Linked DNA regions of Endozoicomonas sp. GU-1. The protein of the gene in region 1 binds, or shares a complex with, the protein of each later gene. Links are inferred from orthologs where the notes say so. Each region holds a gene or a part of one and is shown in the gene's direction. Other genes may lie near its edges. The genes, in order: O3276_RS18685 and iscU.

Region 1 (15,866 bases):
ATGGCCTTGCTTTTCGACAGCTTCATTTTTATCCGGCCATCCTGAGGCTTTCTGCGCTCGGAAATATCCATGGCCGACATGATCTTCAGTCGTGAAGCAATCCTGGACCCGAGGCTGACCGGGGGGCGATTGACTTCATGGAGCACACCGTCGGTTCTGAAACGAACCCGATAGGTTCTTTCATAGGGCTCAAAGTGCAGATCCGACGCACCGCCTTTGATGGCGGACAGCAGCATTTTATTGACGAACTTCACTACCGGCGTGTCATCCTCGCCGTCGCCCCCGGAGGTTCCCAGGGCATCATCTCCTGAATCATCAACCGCACTGACTTCAAGATCTTCAAGACCGACCATCCCATCGTCGTCGGCAAACATGCCACCGGTATCATCCAGGGCAGTATCAATCATCTTCTCCAGAATTTCGGGCTCTGACAGGACCGTATGAATGGTCAGGCCGGTATTAAAGCGGATTTCATCCAGGCCCTGAAGGTTGGACGGATCAGAAACGGCGGCAAACAGGTGTGAGCCCCGCTTGATCAGCGGCAGCACATTGTGCTTCCGCATCAGTTTTTCTTCGACGACGTCTTTGACAAAATGCTCTTTGTCAAAGGCTCTGAGATCGATCACTGGCAGGCCAAACTCTTCGGCAGTGGCGAGCGTCAGGGCATTACCGTTGACCAGCTTTTTTTCCAGCAGATATCGGGCGAGCGGTTTGTTGGCCTTGGCAGCAGCGGCTTCAGCGTTGTGAATGTCGGCCTCTTCCATCAATTGATCGGCCAGCAGGCGGGCCGCCAGCCCGGTCAGAGGTTTGTTTGCCATAACCTGTTTCTGTCCCTGGATATTGAATTCATTGTCAGGGCCTGATGATGTTTCGCTGAACTGGCAACGGGGCATCAGCAGGCTCTTTGTAATATATCAGCATAAATGGCGGATGGTTAAGGGTGGTTTTGTACGGGGGGGTTTTATTGGCCCGGGTTTTTGCCGGGAATCGTCGGGCTTTAATGGGGGATTTTGCATGGAATGCGAGTTTGGGTAGGCACTCCCAAGGTGCCGAGGGTTTCGCAACACCCTCGGTACCGTGGGAATGGCGTTAGAAGGTATAACCAACTGTTCCGGTAATGGTGCCTTTACGCAGAACGTTGTCAGCATCGCCACCCCAGGTCACTTTGGCCGTCATATCGTCGTATTTGGCGGTCAAGCCCATGTTGATCCTTTTCTCACCTTCTTCAAAGCGACCAGTAAAATGTGAGTTGCCATTAACGTCATGAGTAAAGCGGAAAGTGGACTCAAGGTTCAGTCCCTGCATTGCGACATCGTTCCAGTTGGCACCAACCATTACGTTGTAGCCCCAGCTGTTTCGGTCGAGGCGTTCTTCCTCATCAATTCCAGATTCAGCACCCTTGCCCAGGATGCGGCCATAATATTCATCATTCAGGCCAGCTACCTGTTCAAACGCCGCTTCAGCAACAACGTACATCAGATCTGTGCCAAGAACGGCACCAAATGGTTGGATGACAGATAAGGAGGCATCCCACATAGGAACTCTGTCAATGTTCTGATACCACTGATCTGTACCAGCTGTAGCTCCGGTTGACTCTGAAACCTCAAAGTCCTGACCCTGAGAAATATTTCCAAGAGCTGCCGAAGCGCTACCAAGGATATCGTCTGGATGATCAAGCCAGATTGGTGCGTTTTCTCTATAGGTAATTTCACCGGCAATTTGTGTGTAGCCCCAGACTTTAGTATTAAAGCTGGCACCCCAGAGTTTGACGTCTTCCGGGTAAATTACCTGGGCATCAACTCCATTGGCAAGCATATTAAGAGTTGCAATGCCACCCGCAAGTTCTTGGGCTAGTGGTGAAAGGTTATTTGGTGTTGCTGCGCCGCTAGCGTCAGACAAAAGGTCTCTTATTGCGCCAGCTGAAGTACTTGCAATATCAAATGCACCTGTCATTGGGTCGAGAATGCCACCAACTAACCCAATGCCACGTGCTGCTTCACTTTGAGAAACTCTAGCTTCAAAGAACGGAAGGCTTGAATGGTAGTTTGCGTAATATAAAGCAAATTCTGTATCAGGTAATGCCTCTGGCGAGAAGGTAAACTTCACTCCCCACTGGCCAGAATCCTTGGCCGCTTCTACCCCACCTACATTGGCAACCTTTCCGTAGTCGCCAGCTTGCAGGATACCAGCTTGCTCCAATACAGCATCCTGGCCTTTCAGCCCGAAGTCCGAGAGTTCATAGTAGGCAAAGTCAGAGCCCGGAACAAACAGATCTGAGCCGGAACCGTAAGTACCACGCCCCAGCATAATTGAACGCTCCCAATCATATTGGGCAAAGGCTGACAGTTTCATTTCATCATTGAACTGGAGATCGGCCATCAGCATGCCCTGGGCAATGTTCAGATCACCATCAGAGCCGGGAAGGGAAGAGAGCGCAACATCATAGGCGTTCAGATCTCTCAAACCACCGGCGTAGAAAATGGATTCTCCCCAGTTATGGGTCTGATCACCCAGTTTAAGACTGAGTTTCTGACCACCTTCAAATGTCCAGTCACCGTATAAATAAGCGCTTTGTAACTTAGCCCCCCGACCCTGATTATCTTTTACTTCATCGGACCAGCCGTTGAACGTTCCAGCTTCATTGTCAAAGCCTTTTGCAACATCCTTAGCGTTATTGGAATCCCACTTGTTGCTGCCATTCATCAGTACATGGTCGTAAAAAGCCGTAGCGCGACCATAGAAACCGTAGTTATCTTTTTTCAAGTCCAGCTCAGAAGTCAGTTTGAGGGCCTTGCTAACAAAGCCTTTATCAAAAGATCGATCACCGTCGTTCTCATTTTTCTCAGAGCCATCTGGTGTTTCATAGCCTTCAAGATCGTACTTGGCACCCAGAGTAATTGTGGTATTGAGAGTGCCCTGCACCTCACCATCCATTGCCTCAAACTCATAAGCCTGGGCAGGAGCAGCGAAAAGCAGTGTACCGGATAAGACAAAACCAGCGGTTGCAGGTGCAAGCTGCAGTCGTTTTTGTGGTGTCAACATGAGATGGTGTGTCCTTGCCGTTTATTATTAGAGTTATTTTTTCCACCAATGGAGCATTCTAACGGCGCTGTAGCGCTGGTAACCCGGATTCCTTTACAGCCTTGGAACACCTGATAATAGTCCCCACTATCACCGGCTACCTGACCATATTTTGCACCGCAGTTGGCTATATGCGACGATGTTTAGAAAGTGCTCTTGGTATTATTTTTATTGTTCTGTGTTTCGGCCTGTTTATTTGTACTAAAGAGCATAGTGGTATGCAAGAAATTTATACCCGGTCTGGTCATTTCCTTCTTGATCTTTTTCCCCTTGTTTTACAGGGTTTTTCTTCCTGTCAGAGCGAGCTGTCTGGTGGTCACCTGTGATGCGACAACGAGTACATGGTTTTCATCAGAATTCACTATCTGTCAGAGATGAATTTTTCGAATTTTCCGGGAAGATCGAGTTCCTTGATGCTTCTGCGGATTGGGAAATTCAGTTCGGGACGAATGACGGCACGGCATACGTTCTGAAGTGTTGGCACTGTGTCTGCCCTGCTGGACAGCTTATCCAGTAACCTCAATAGATTCTCCATTGATTTTCGCTGCGCAAACGTGCAATCGGACCTCAGTTTTTTTTGAATATCTGAAGCATCGGCTGCTAATTTTTCCAGATATTGTTGGTATTTTTGCCGGAGTCTGGTGTGTTTTACTGAATTTGTTGGGGCAACCAGAAAGGTCTCAAACATTAATTCTAACGGTTCAATGAATTCAGCTAACTCTGTCGTGTCGATGGTCATTGGGTCGGCACCGCTTTCCAGCAGTGTTTGAATCATTGATTTTCTGACGTTTGCGCTCTCTTCTTTATCTTTGCCTTTATACAGCAGGGTAAACCTTAATGCCGTCATCCTCTTGCACTCGCCCTTGTAGGACCAGGGCCCGGTAGTCATGTTGGGGTTGGCGTTATGAAGCAACAGGGCTTCCAGCAGATCGGATTGTCCCGCTTTTGCCGCCATGTGAAGTGGCGTCATGCTATCACCGTGATGACCAGCATCGGGAGTGGCCCCCAGTTCCAGTAGCTTGAAGCAAACATCCCACTGCTGGCGTTTTGAGACAATGGTCAGTAATGTTTGCTGCCCGGAATCACTGTCAAATAATTTATCCTTACAGCGGTAGGCTTTATCAAAAAAATAAATCAGTTCCCTGGTGCTGATGGGCAGCATGGTAGGGATGAATGCTGTGTCTCTGGGCTTTAAAACATGTTTTTCAACCAGAGACTTAAGGTATTCAATTTCGGTCGTGTTAGCAGGCTCTTCTGAACCAAGAACGGCTATCCCTGTTACTTCTTTCTTTGGCGAATGATGGGCTTCAGCAATCTGATATTTGTACTTCATTGATTTGGTGCTGATTGCCAGCCTATCCCCATCTTTCATTTCACTTCTGAACATGGGAAAAGCGCTTGAAGGAATGATTATTTTAGCATCTTTAGCTAATTGGTATTCATAGGGATTATTGATACTGGCACCGTCATAAATGACTGAATTTAAAGTACCCGTTTTAGTCATATACAGGTGAGGGGGGTGATAGATCGCCCGAACGGATACACCGTTGAGAGTGGTTTTAAGGCCTGTTTTATCCGGAATGAATTCACTGCCGTCGGATGCTAATGGCTTGAGGTCATGATGTTTTAGATGTACCCCATAAACCCTGTCAACAGAGTCAGAGAGGAAGATGGGGTTGGTCAAATACATACGGGCAACTGCGGGTTGTTCAGCCATTCAGTGATTGATCAGATAATGCCATATATCCAATCACCAAAGATATTAGGCCTTAAAACTGTTTTAAAGTTCCGTACTTTTTTCGTATTGTGTTGTTGGTAGCTGATTGCCATCAACCCGTCATTCTCGTTATGGTATACGCGCAATAAATTTAATAAAAACGTTACTTTACCGAGCCTGCCTATGCGTATCTTATGTCTTCTGCTGTCTTTGCTGATCTCTGCCCAGGCGTTTTCCTGGTCCAACCACACTCTGGTCACTCACCAGATGCTGGCGACACTGCCGCCGGTTCGGGATGCTGCCCCGGTGACAGTAGAAAGCCTGGAAAGCTTTCTGCTGGCTAATGAAGAGGCGCTGGCAGCGTTTTTGGACCAGCAGGAGCAGTGGATGCAGGAAAATTTATGGCACTACGCGCCCCGTCCGCAAGATCTGGCCTTCAGGGCGACGGGCAACAAAGACGATATTCGTACCCGCTTTGCCCATGCCATTCGTGTTAACCCAAATACCAAATGGCCTCTGTATTTACAGCTTCTTCCCGGGGAAAAACGATTGTCTCCACCCATTAAGCCGCAGTCAGTGAGCACTTTGAAGAATTTTGATCATCTGGTGTCTGTGCAGTTGGTTCAGCTGCAACCGGGGGATAAGGCCTCAGCCATCGATATCGTCACAACGGCCACGGACGAACCGGATCACGGGCTGGATATAGGCCTGTTTACCGACAGCAATACCGACTACGGCAAGATCTATGGGTTTGGTAAGCAGCCGTTTGGTAATCCAAACCTGGAATATGGTACACAGGCACCTTTCCACATGGGCTTTTACCATGAGTCATCGGTGCTTTATGCCCTGGGTGGTTTTTTAAAGCAGACGTATCCGGAGTATCGCATCCAGTCCTTTAAGCAGCTTTCCGAGTTTGCCTTCAGTCAGGGGCATGATTACTGGGGATGGCGTTTTATGGGGTGGGGGCTCCACTATCTCAGTGATTTTTCCAACCCGTATCATGTGATGCCGGTACCGGGCAATAATACCGTGGCAACCCTGTGGGTTGGCTTAATGAATCTTGTGGGTTTCCCACAAGGGCAGAAAGAGGCGATCCAACTGGCATCCAACCGGCACACAGTCCTTGAAGACTTTCAAAGCCAGGTGATGAGTCAGGCTTATGCAGAGAAAAACCGGCAACACCCGACCATTCAGGCATTAACGAGACAAACAACTGCCAGAGTTTATGAGGATGATCACATTGTTACGGTCATTTCCAGGCAGGCTTATGAGAAAGCTCATGATATTCACGAGGTGCTGGAACAGACCATGCCGGAACACTACGTTGATGATCCCATGGTGGAATATTCTGAACTGAATACCAGGTCTGCGTTGCAGGCAACGGTGTTAAAGACTTCCGGAGAGGATGGCTATAACCGGTTGATAGCGGTTATCACCGATTTGCTGGGTGGGTTTTCTGAGAATGGCGCTTCTTATGTGGAGGCTATTCTCTCTGCCAATACACGCTCTTAGGGTGGACATTAAGCTTACCCCTCCATTTTCAATGGCTTTTGAATGGAAAAGCGAAGGACACAAAGAGCACGAAGGAAAAGAAAATTTCTTCTTTGTGCTCTTCGTGTCCTTCGTGGTTCCATCTTTAACTACCCGAAGAGGGGAGTAGACGCTTAATGTCTACCCTAAGTACCGTTGCTACCTCCGGGGCCGCTGTCCTTCCATTGATCCATTCAATTGGAAGGACAGCTTTCATCAGAAATGCTGCAAAGATTTCAAATAATGTGAAAATAACGAAAAATCACGGAACGTTCTTGCAAAGTCACAGTTCAACCTGACTAATCGATCAGAAATGTTTGAAACATCTGCTCTACTACATGAACAATAATTGAGTAAAGCTGCTTGACTCAGTGAGCAAGCCTGGCTGACCTCTCAAGTTGGATATTATTATGATACCCGCTTCGTTTGAAAATAGCCTTTCGACACGCTATCCAGAACAGCAAGAAGAGCAAACGACCAGCCCTACGCTCCCCCTTGTGAACATTGATTCATCGGAATTAACACCAGCACCACAAGGTATCGAGCTGCATAGACGCGCCAAAATAATAGAAGTAGTTAACAAATTTCCCTTGCGATACCTGCTTCGCAAATCTTATCGATTGAGATTAGGTCTTACAAAAAATAATGACAAGCTTGATACCTATCACCGTGAATTTACAAATTATGCTGTCAACTTCAGGTCACAAAGCACTTATCCAGCATTTGATAAACAGAGTAGAGCGTTTACCCAAAGAGAAGGTATGTTCTGATTCACTATTTTTACTTAATGAAAAAATGGAAAGCCTTGTTAAAGATGATGAAAAAGCAATACTCAAAAAGGCATTTTCTGTACTGTGCAATGAGGCCCAAACATTAGTTGATAGTAAGGCGGCTTTTTACAGAGTAAATATCGCTGGACTGGGCCGGGATGAGGTAGCCGAAAGAATATTCAGCAAATTGCATGCATCTATTAACAACTTTGATGATGCTCTGGAGGCATTTAAGCAATTCAGTCAATTAAGCCCCGGTATTCGTAAGGAGTTCTTTGATGGCTTATATGAAAAAGTGATGTCCTGTGTTGTCAGTGCCGATCATTTTTATCAGCTCGCCTTGAACCCAGCTTTTGATAAAGATCATAGCAAGCTATGCCTGGAAGGTTTAGCAAAGTATCCATACCATATTGAGCTCAAAAAACTTCATAAGAATCTTATTGAAAAGAAAATCTTCCAGCAGTTTGATAAAGCTGCTGAGAAATCAGCAAATGATTTTATAGAAAATTGTCAGTCACAGATTCAGGGGGTTGTTGAATTACACAAAACTGAGTATCAGAATCAATACTCTGCCACAACCCCAGGGCTAACCAGGCAATTTGATGAAAAACTTATAATGGCCCGCCAGGAATTTAAAGAAGCTAACTATCTTTTCAGACATATTGGCAGTCGTAATGATATTAACATAACAAACTTTCAAGAAACTTTAAATAAAGCTGTTCGGCTTGCCATGGAGGCTATGATAGTGGCGCCCACAGACGAAATGAGAAAAACGGGCGAAGAAGTGATTGAATCATATTTTAAGGAAATACACAGGTCGTGGCATGGTCATAAAAAAACGTTTAAGAAACCAAGCGTCATAGTTGAAATCATTAGTAAAATCAAAGCTAATCAAACTTTAGAAAACAAATATAAGAATATAAAAACCACGGCTATTTGTAATCTCGAGACCCAGTTAAACTCTGAGGTGTCAAGTAAATTATGCGAAATCCATGAAAATGCGAAACGGAAAAAGGAAGAATTATGTCTCTCATTGCCGTTGCTCCACCAGCAACTTGGCAGTTATTACTCTGACTTGACTCAAATGAAACCCACCGAAAGATATTTTCTGGTAGACGGCTTTTGGATGCCGTATCTGTATGTTGCTTTATTTCTCACTCCGGAACGTACATTCAATACGGCTTATGGATCTGATTCTGGTGAATTGTGTGTAGATCTTCCTCCGTCTACGTGTGCAGAAAATTTATCCATACCCGCTTCCGGCTTTTCAGGTGATATTGATGTTGGGAGTATTGCCAACCTGTCTCTTGATATCAGTGCACACTTATCATTAGGCAACGTTGATCTCACCTCTGAATTAGTCGTTTCTTCCCCAGACATTGGAGACGTTGCAGATGATGTTGCCTATTTCTATTCAGGTGTGCTCAGTTTAGGTAGCCTCGGTGTGAGTAGTCTCAGCCTAAATAGTTCCGGTGGAGGTGGGCACAGTGGAGGCGGGTACAGTGGAGGTGGGTACAGTGGAGGTGGGTACAGTGGAGGTGGCTACAGTGAAGATGAGTACAGTGGAGGTGGGTACAGTGGAGGTGGGCACAGTCGAAGTGATTATGATGGAGGTGATAACGGTGGCAGCAGTTTTGGTGGAGGCGGTTTCGGCGGGGATGATTGATTGCTAAGGCGATTAGGACGTAACCCTGTAAGACCCCTTACTGTGAGATCAATAGCTATTTTAAGCAAACGGGTTCCAGAGTTTTTCAGGGAAATCGCTGATTAATTTGGCTGTGCTGTACAAAAAATAACCAGAGTTTTGTGAGGCTTGAAAATAGTGCGATGCAGTCAGTTATCCACAGGTCATTCAATGGTTTGATCAATGAATCTGTTGATGACTAACGAACAAGCTATATAACCAGAAATAGTTATTCACTTTTATCCATCAAAAAATAAGCCCGGAACTTGCCGGGCTTATTCTTTCAAGTGTTGAGAGGGCAGGGTGAGACCGCTTCCTTATCAGTGACGGGTTTCACTGGCGGGGAGAATATTGGGGTGATCCAGCCAGTCTTCAGGGTTGTCATCAATGGTATCTATGGCTTCTGCTTCTTCAAGCTCTCCTCGTGTCGCCAGCACGGCCAGCTCTTTGGCAAATTTTTGCAACAGGTTAATAACATCATCACGATTGCTGTTCAGGCTTTCATCGATTTCAATACTGAACAGGGGAGAGGCGTCATCCGCAAGCTCATCCTCTTCCTTGCGAACAAGGACCATGTGCAGACCGGAAAACTCGTCATCACTGACTTCGGCCAGTTTAAAGGTAATAGACTGTGCTTCTCGAAGAATAGACAGCAGTTTCAGGGCTTCGGCAGCACTAAGATCTCCGGCATCTACACGGGCTTCAACGTACTCTCTGGCAGAAAGGCCAGAGGCAATGTAGTTATCTACCAGATCTTGAATACTTTTGTACTTGTTTTGGCTCATAGACCCTCCTGAAAGCTGTTTCAGCGGATGCCTGACCCGTAGTTTGTCAGGCGCCAAGGCCAGATTCACCAGAGTCGGGGGCGTTCTCAATTAGCCATGAGACCAGTACTTCAAACGTGTATTCAGACATGGCCATTTGCCTGATTGAGAATGTCCTCTGACACTGATTCCTGTTTCCAGTGTACCTGATTAGCGATGAATGTATAGGGAATAATACTGATGAAGTTAAAGTGGTATAACTATAGTCTCGTGGTCAAATTGGCCTGGGCTTTTACAGGTCAGCTGTTTTTTTCTCTCTGAGCTGATTGATCCGGCTCTTTTGTTTTAGATGGTGCTTTCAATCTTTGGGGTGCCTGTTACCAAAGTATGAACTTGTACAGACTTAACCTGAACCTTTTGCCGGGCCTCAAGGCGTTACTCGATACTCAAAGTGTTTCCCTGGCTGCGAAGCAGATGCATGTTACCCAGTCCGCCATGAGCCGGACCCTGGCTCAGTTGCGTGAAGCCCTGAATGATCCGATTCTGGTCAGGCAGGGCAACCGTATTTTTCTCTCCGAAAAAGCGCTGGCGTTGAAAGACGACGTGAACCGGGTAGTGACGGAAGCCAGCACCATATTTGAGAACCAGCAGTTTGACCCCTGGATTACCGAAAAAAACTTTACCATTGCCGGGACTTATATTGTTCTTGAGCAAATCCTGCCACAAATCCTGCACCAGTTCTGGAAACAGGCACCGCATTTTAATTTTGAACTGTTACAGTTCAGCCCGCAGCTGGATAAAAAGCTGGAGGCCGGCCAGGTCGATCTGGTGCTTGGGTATATTGGCAAGCCACCTGCCGGTTTCAGTTACGAGCTATTAATGGAGGATAGTATCTGTGCCATGGTGCATGAGGATCATCCTCTCGTTGATCAGGAGATAACCATTGAAGACCTTGAGCAGTACCCGGTGATTCGCCACTCTTCGTGGATGGGAAGTCCTCATTTCATCAGGGACTATCTGGAAGGCCTCAGTGAGAATATCCGTGTGGTTGCGAAAACACCCAATCTGCCCATCGGTTTGCAGCTGGTAAGGGACACCTGTCATATTCTGCTCACAATGGAGAGAGCGGCTCGTTACAATACTTATGCCCGGGATATGACGATAAAAACACTGCCCGGTAAACCTCCCAGAGTCAGCTACTACGTGGTGTGGCCGGAGTACTGGGAGCATAACCGGGCACATCGCTGGTTCAGGGAGTTCATCATTAATCGCTTCCGTCTCAAGTTGAAAGAGATGGAACGACAGGAGGCCATTATCAATGGTGAAGTGGATGTGCTGACTCACTGAACTCGCCGGTAAGGCCATGATTCATCCGGCCAGGCTGGCCGGGGGTATCAATAGCTGCCGACATCAGTATTGGACGTTGTATCAATGCATCTCAGTGCCAGCACATCGTGGAGTTTCTCAACCTGGGTAATCAGAAGATGCACAGGTCGCGAGCTGGAAACAGTCATGGATAACTCAATTCTGCCACCGCAGCGGGAAGGCGTCATGCTCATGGTGTTCAGAGTAAAGCCCCGGTGTCTGATAACTCTGAGTATCCGCTCCACGACATCAGGCTGTTGATGGCATTGCAGATATAACTGGAAGCTCATGAGTGTTGCTCCAACATTTCATGGTTAGCGGCACCCGGTGGCACCAGGGGCCATACGTTTTCCATGGCATCAATGCGCACATGGAGCAACCATGGGCCACTCACACGCAACATCTCATCCAGGGCTGACGTTACCTCATTCCGATGGGTGATGGTTCTGCCGCCAATACCAAAAGGCCTTGGCCAGCGAAATAAAGTCGGGGTTATCGGAAAGATCAGTTTCACTGTAACGGCCCTGATAAAACAGCGCCTGCCACTGGCGAACCATGCCCAGCTTCTGGTTATCCAACAGGACTATTTTAATCGGCAGCTGTCTTCTTTTTAGGGTGTTCAGCTCTTGCACATTCATCATAAATGAGCCGTCACCGGATACCAGAATAACGGTATCATCCGGCCGTGCCATGGCAGCGCCGATGGCGGCAGGCAGACCAAAGCCCATGGTGCCCAGACCGCCACTGGTCAAATGGTTAAGGGTGTGGTGAAAAGCCATGTGCTGGGCAACCCACATTTGATGCTGCCCGACATCACAGCTGATAATGGCATTATTCGGCAGCTGTCGGGATAGCTGGTTGAGCAGCAGGGGCGCATAAATCGCTTCACCGGGTTTGTCGTATCGCCATTGATGCTCTTCTTTGAGTTGCTGGCAGTGGCCGTGCCAATTGTTGACGGGTAAAGCGATGGACAGTTCTTTCAGTACCCAGGGCATGGGCTGATGAAAGACGACATGTGCCGCTCTGCGTTTGTGCACTTCTGCCGGGTCTATATCGATGTGGATAACTTTTGCATCAGGGGCAAACGTGTCCAGTTTGCCAGTCACCCGGTCATCGAAACGGGCACCCACAACAACCAATAAGTCACACCGTTGTACTGCCGTGTTCGCCGCCCGGTTGCCATGCATCCCCAGCATGCCAAGATAGGCCTCGTTGCCTGGCGGTACAGTACCAAGCCCTTTTAATGTGCAGACACTGGGCAGGCCGGTCATTTGCAGAAAATGGCGCAACGCCGGTGTAGCACCAGCCATATTCACACCACCACCGATATAGGCGATGGGGCGGGATGCTGAGAGCATAAGTTGCAGCGCTTGATCAACACTGTTATGGGCTGCCTGATCAGGGTGGAAACCGTTCTCAACCAGGTCCAGCGGTGGCTGCCAGCTGGCGGGAGCCTGTTGTATATCTTTGGGAATATCCACCAGGACAGGGCCCGGTCGTCCGGAATTGGCCAGGGTGAATGCCTGGTGAAGGGTTTGGCAGAGCCGATCCGGCTCTGTCACCAGGAAACTGTGCTTGGTGCAGGCCATGGAAAGCCCCAGCATATCCATCTCCTGAAAGGCATCGGTACCCATGGCACTGGTGGGTACCTGGCCGGTAATGGCAACAATGGGGACAGAGTCCATCATGGCATCTGCCAGCGCCGTGATCAGGTTGGTTGCGCCAGGGCCTGAGGTGGCAATACAGACACCGGTTCGCTGGCTTGAGCGGGCATAGCCAATAGCGGCGAAACCGGCTCCCTGCTCATGGCGGCAGAGCAGGTGCTCAACAGGGGCGTCAAGCAGGGCGTCATACACCGGCATAATGGTGCCGCCGGGGTAACCAAAAACGGTGTCAACACCGTGGTGAACCAGGGTTTGGACAATTGCTTCAGCACCATTCATATCGATGATCCCCCGACTGCCAGATGTTGAGGGTAATCGCTGCAAATAGAATGACAGGCACGATAATGACAGATAGCACGATCAGGTTAAGCATGACTTTTCTCCTTTATCAGGTATAAAAAAACCCCGGACCTTTCGGTGCGGGGGTTTTGTGACAGCTGCTTATTCAGCCCACAAAGCCACCCGCGGTGATAATAATCACCACGTTAAGAATGACTGTTTGGTTCAGGGCTGAAAGCATCATAGGTTTTATCAGTTTTAAATGTTTAACGTACAGGTTATATAGCACAGCATTATTTGCAGTGCCAGAAACCCAGAGGCACGATCACCATGGAGGTCACTATGAAAGGCCAGGCCGACACTCAACCCACTGTGCTGGATGTTGATAACCTCCGGCAGCAGTTTCCCCTGTTGTCACAGACCGTGCATGGCCATCCGCTGGTCTACCTGGACAATGCGGCAACCACACAGAAGCCGGTGTCGGTTATTGAGTCGCTAGACCGCTATTATCGGGAGCAGAATGCCAATGTGCATCGGGCAGCGCACTTCCTGAGTGCCTGCACGACCCATGGGTTTGAAGCTGCCAGAGAAACCACCCGCCACTTTATCAATGCCCGTTTTACAGAAGAGATTATCTGGACTCGGGGCGCGACTGAAGCCATCAATCTGGTGGCTAGCAGCTGGGGACGAAGCCAGCTGAAGGCTGGCGATGAGATTATCCTGAGCCGCCTTGAGCACCATGCCAATATCGTTCCCTGGCAACTGCTGACTGACGTCACCGGGGCCACCATCAGGGTGGTTGAGCTGGATGATGCTGGCAATCTGGATATGCAACAGTTCCGGCAATTGCTGTCGGATAACACCAGGCTGGTGGCAATGACCCATACCTCCAATGCTATTGGTACGATCACCCCCATTAAAGAGGTTATCGAGCTTGCCCATCAGGCCGGTGCCCTGGTCCTGGTGGACGGTTCTCAGGCTGTTGCCCATCAGAAAGTGGATGTTCAGGCGCTGGGGGCCGACTTTTATGTGTTTTCCGGCCATAAGGTCTACGGCCCAACGGGAATCGGTGTGCTGTACGGGCGAAGGGAGCTGTTGGAAAACATGCCTCCCTGGCAGGGCGGTGGTGAGATGATTGAGCATGTCAGTTTTTCCGGCACCCGCTTTAATCGCCTGCCGTTCAAATTTGAGGCAGGAACCCCCAATATTGCCGGCGCCATTGGTTTAGGCAAAGCGCTGGAGTTTTTAGCGGATATCGATGTTGCCGCCATGCAGGCCCATGAACATCAGCTGCGTCAGCTGGTGGAGGAGGGGTTAAGCCAGATAAGCGGTATCCGTCTGATTGGTCAGGCAGAGTGGAAAGCGCCCGTCGTGTCGTTTGTCTCCGGTGAACTCCATAATCAGGACATCGGGCTGATGCTTGACCAACAGGGGATTGCTGTCAGAACCGGGCATCATTGTGCCATGCCCCTGATGGAGGGTCTGGACCTCAATGGAACGGTCAGAGCTTCTTTTGCCCTCTATAACACCATTGATGAAGCCATGGCTTTTGTGGATGCCATGGATAAGCTCCACCATTCACCGTTGTATATTGCTCACCCTGAAATGAACAGTGATCAGACCCAGACAATGATCAGTGAGACAACTGACCTGCCAGAGATTTTTCGTCAGCAGGCTCCGAACCTTGCCACGATAACAGAACGGTTGAATGGGCTTTCAGGCTGGCAGGAACGTTACCGCCAGATCATGCTGCTGGGCAAAGAGCTGCCTGTGCTGTCGGGGGAATGGAGAAATGATGATGCCCGACTTCATGGTTGCGAGAGCAGCGTCTGGCTGCATCATCACTATGACGATGAAACCATGCGGCTTTACTTTATTGCTGACTCCGATGCGAGAGTGATCCGGGGGCTGATAGCGATTGTTCTGGCGGTATTCTCAGGGAAAACGTCGGCAGAGATTGGGCAGGAAGATATTGACCTGTGGTTCCGTGAGTTGGATCTGTTTAATCATTTAAGCCCATCCAGGGGCAATGGGCTTAAGGCAATTGTCAGGGAGATTCAGGCGGTTGCTTATCGCTATCGTTAAGCTGGGCTCTGTCCATTTTTGACCGAACTTAATCCTGACCCGGGGCGACCGATAATACCACTGATTTATATAGAAAAAGACATCAGATTCATTATTTAGCTGAAATTAAAGAAGGATAAAATCGATGGATTCTATTCCCTCTTCTCCCTTAAATGCCCGTAGCCCGGACAGTGACAACGGAAGCATGGGTGACCAGGCTTCTGGAGCCAGTAAACTGGGTGAGTATTCATTATCTGCCAGCCCTGCGGATGGCAATGGTGAGATGAAGGAAAGGGTCGCCAGATTATTTGCCGCTAAAGCTCAGCAACGACCTCTGGAGCCCCCCTCTCTTGAATCGAGACTCTGTTCTATTGCCCAGTCCCGAAAACCATCCACTAGCTTATTTTACCCAATCAAGGCGGTTGGCAAGAAGGCTGTGAATCTGGGCAGCAAGATCTTTCATTGCCTGATCTGGCGAAGCATTACTCCGGTACGGAAATCGGTCGTAAAGTCTGGCGGGGAAATGACGTCCGTGTTTTCTCAGGGTAAGGGGAAATGGCTGGAAAATATGATATGGGACAGAACGACGCGATCAGGTTGTTGCTGGGCCCTGTCTTTGGACTGGTTAAAACATCGCGCTCGGGGTACCTCTCTATTCGATGAAATCCATGATGATCCGAAAAACGGGGAAATTAATCCGGAAGTCTTTGAAAAAATAAGGGCTTTGCAAGAAGCGGGTTCAAGTGACCAAAATTTCTACACAGACCAATGGCTGCGTATGAACGGGATGACCCGTTTTGAGGTTGTCGGTAACTCTGCTATTAGCAGACCCTGGCCCGGGTCCCGATACCTGACTTCTGATCAGAAGATATTGGTTTACCCAGATAATTTTCCACAAAAGTTGGCTGAGACCATCCTTGATCATGGGAACCGGTCGTCTGGCTTGAA
Region 2 (2,681 bases), 4.5 Mb from region 1 along the record:
CAAGCACATTGTCACCTCCCGAATTGAACATAAGGCGGTACTGGACCCTTGCCGTCAGCTGGAGCGGCAAGGGTTTGAAGTCACCTACCTGGAGCCTGACAGCGATGGCCTGATCACGCCGGAAATGGTGGAAAATGCCTTGCGTGATGACACCATTCTGGTGAGTTTGATGCACGTCAATAATGAGATTGGTGTGATCAACGATATTGAAGCCATTGGTGATCTGACCCGTTCACGCAAGATTGTCTTTCATGTGGATGCGGCACAAAGCGTCGGCAAAATTCCGCTGAATATGGCAACGATGAAAGTTGATCTGTTGTCCATTTCTGCCCATAAACTCTATGGCCCTAAAGGAATCGGTGTTCTTTATGTGCGCCGCAAGCCCCGAATTCGTCTGGAAGCCCAGATGCACGGTGGCGGTCATGAGCGAGGTATGCGCTCCGGTACTCTGGCCACTCACCAGATCGTTGGTATGGGTGAGGCATGCCGTATTGCTGCGGCGGAGATGGATTCAGAAAGAGCGCGTCTGGCGGTGTTGAAAGATCGAGTGCTTTCCCAGCTGTCTGACCTGGAAGAAGTCCATGTGAATGGTTCTCTTGAACAGCGGGTTCCGGGGATTTTGAATATCAGCTTTGCCTTTGTTGAAGGGGAGTCTCTGATGATGTCCCTGAAAGACCTTGCGATCTCCTCTGGCTCGGCATGTACCTCCGCCAGCCTTGAGCCATCTTATGTGCTGAGGGCCCTGGGCTTGAGTGATGAGTTGGCCCATAGTTCCCTGAGGATCAGTTTGGGGCGCTTTACTTCAGAGGCTGAAGTGGATCATGCCGTAGCAGAGATCAGAGAAGCGGTTGCAAAACTGAGAGAGCTGTCACCGCTATGGGATATGTACAAAGATGGCGTTGACCTCAGTCAGGTTGAATGGGTCGCACACTGATTTTTATGAAGTTTTGCCACAAACAAAACTTCAGAGGAGAGAAAAATGGCATACAGCGAAAAGGTTATCGATCACTACGAGAATCCACGCAACGTAGGTAAGCTTGACCAGGATTCTCAAAGCGTGGGCACTGGCATGGTCGGTGCCCCAGCCTGTGGAGATGTTATGCGTCTTCAGATTCAGGTTAATGATGAAGGCGTTATTGAAGACGCACGCTTCAAAACCTATGGGTGTGGCTCTGCTATTGCTTCCAGTTCTCTGGCAACCGAGTGGATGAAGGGCAAGACGCTGGATGAAGCGGCAACCATCAAGAATACCGATATTGCCGAAGAGCTGGCACTGCCACCGGTTAAAATCCACTGTTCGGTGCTGGCTGAAGATGCCATTAAGGCGGCAATCGATGACTATCGGGCCAAGCAGAAGCATGATGATGCAGCTCCAGCTGCCTGATGCGGTTCCGGGTATTCATGTGCGGAAGTGCTGTCTTTAAATAGTGCAGGAATATAGCCGGTGGAATCGTTTGGTTTCCCGGAAGTGGATGGAGTTTTAAATGGCAATTACCGTAACCATTGCGGCTGCCCGTCACATCAAAGGGCAGCTTTCCCGCAGAGGCAAGGGACTCGGCATAAGGCTGGGTGTACGTACTTCGGGATGCTCTGGTATGGCCTATGTCCTTGAATTTGTGGATGTAGTTGATGAGGATGATCTGGTTTTTGAAGATCACGAAGTCAAAGTGTTTGTTGACCCGAAAAGTCTGGTTTACCTGGATGGCACAGAGCTGGACCTGGTAAAGGAAGGGCTCAACGAAGGTTTGCAGTTTAACAATCCGAATGCTGCCAGTGAGTGTGGTTGCGGTGAAAGCTTTAACGTTGCTGATGCTGGCTGACGGTAATTTTGAAGCTTTCCGGCTTCGTTAATACTGTTCAAGAAGTTGGCTGACACTTTTGATCTGCCTTCCGGCCCGGCTGGTTCTCACTGGTCGGGCCTTATTTGTTTAAGGGGTGTTCGTTTTTGCTGTTGAATGCTCCGGGTTTGTCATTTCTGACTTGGGAATAGATTGCATTGTGGTTGATTTAACCAAAAACTATTTTGAGCTTTTTGAGTTGCCTGTTTCCTGCCAGGTTGACTTGCAACACCTGTCCAGTCAGTACCGTGCGTTGCAGCGGGCAGTTCATCCTGACCGGTTTGCCGGCGATGATGAGCGTCAGCAGCGTATCTCTATCCAGTATGCTTCCCATGTTAATGAGGCCTTTGACACGTTGAAACAGCCATTGCCAAGGGTGATCTATTTGCTGAAGCTGGCAGGCCGTGATGTGGATATGGAGCGCAACACCATTATGGATCCCGGATTTCTGATGGAGCAGATGGAGTTGCGTGAGGCTGTCGCGGATATCAGGTCTGCATCCAATCCTGAGCAGGAAGTTGAGAGGCTGGCCGGTCAGGTGGATGCTGATATTCTTCGATATCTTCAGCGGTTTGAAGGCTTCTGGTCATCTGGAACAGAGCAGGATCTTGAACAGGCAGAAACGGTTGTCAGAAAGATGCAGTTCATGGTAAAGCTGGCGGCTGAACTGGAACAGCTGGAATCCGAGTTGTTGGACGATTAATCAGGAAGAGAAGAGGCAGATATGGCGTTACTGCAGATTTCCGAGCCGGGACAGGCTCCGGAACCTCATCAATACAAGCGTGCTGTAGGCATTGACCTGGGAACCACCAACTCCTTGGTTGCAGCTGTTCGATCAGGTGC

The links.
Region 2: the proteins of O3276_RS18685 (region 1) and iscU are in contact, whole or in part, in a solved structure (PDB 5XT5), measured with the Bacillus subtilis proteins. The link is inferred for Endozoicomonas sp. GU-1 from one-to-one orthologs.

Annotation. Positions count from the first base shown.
Region 1 is NZ_CP114771.1:4,509,717-4,525,582, forward strand. The notes cover bases 12,614-15,567. They hold O3276_RS18685 (SufS family cysteine desulfurase), read left to right. Parts: upstream 12,614-13,196; coding sequence 13,197-14,939; downstream 14,940-15,567. Other genes in these bases: ilvG (acetolactate synthase 2 catalytic subunit), read right to left, coding at 12,614-12,854; O3276_RS18690 (YopT-type cysteine protease domain-containing protein), read left to right, coding at 15,064-15,567. Outside these bases: type IV-A pilus assembly ATPase PilB, read right to left, coding at 1-818; O3276_RS18640 (DUF1302 domain-containing protein), read right to left, coding at 1,090-3,042; O3276_RS18645 (ankyrin repeat domain-containing protein), read right to left, coding at 3,443-4,798; O3276_RS18650 (hypothetical protein), read left to right, coding at 4,982-6,310; O3276_RS18655 (hypothetical protein), read left to right, coding at 6,739-7,098; O3276_RS18660 (hypothetical protein), read left to right, coding at 7,124-8,764; O3276_RS18665 (hypothetical protein), read right to left, coding at 9,103-9,567; O3276_RS18670 (LysR family transcriptional regulator), read left to right, coding at 9,934-10,893; ilvM (acetolactate synthase 2 small subunit), read right to left, coding at 10,941-11,201; more of ilvG, read right to left, coding at 11,337-12,613; more of O3276_RS18690, read left to right, coding at 15,568-15,866. UniProt on the Bacillus subtilis protein: Type II cysteine desulfurase that acts as the initial step in the SUF-like Fe-S cluster assembly pathway.
Region 2 is NZ_CP114771.1:65,874-68,554, forward strand. It holds iscU (Fe-S cluster assembly scaffold IscU), read left to right. Parts: upstream 1-979; coding sequence 980-1,384; downstream 1,385-2,681. Other genes in the region: O3276_RS00370 (IscS subfamily cysteine desulfurase), read left to right, coding at 1-934; iscA (iron-sulfur cluster assembly protein IscA), read left to right, coding at 1,485-1,820; hscB (Fe-S protein assembly co-chaperone HscB), read left to right, coding at 1,999-2,541; hscA (Fe-S protein assembly chaperone HscA), read left to right, coding at 2,563-2,681. UniProt on the Bacillus subtilis protein: Part of the SUF-like system that mediates the biosynthesis of iron-sulfur (Fe-S) clusters. Acts as a sulfurtransferase and thus transfers sulfur from SufS to SufB.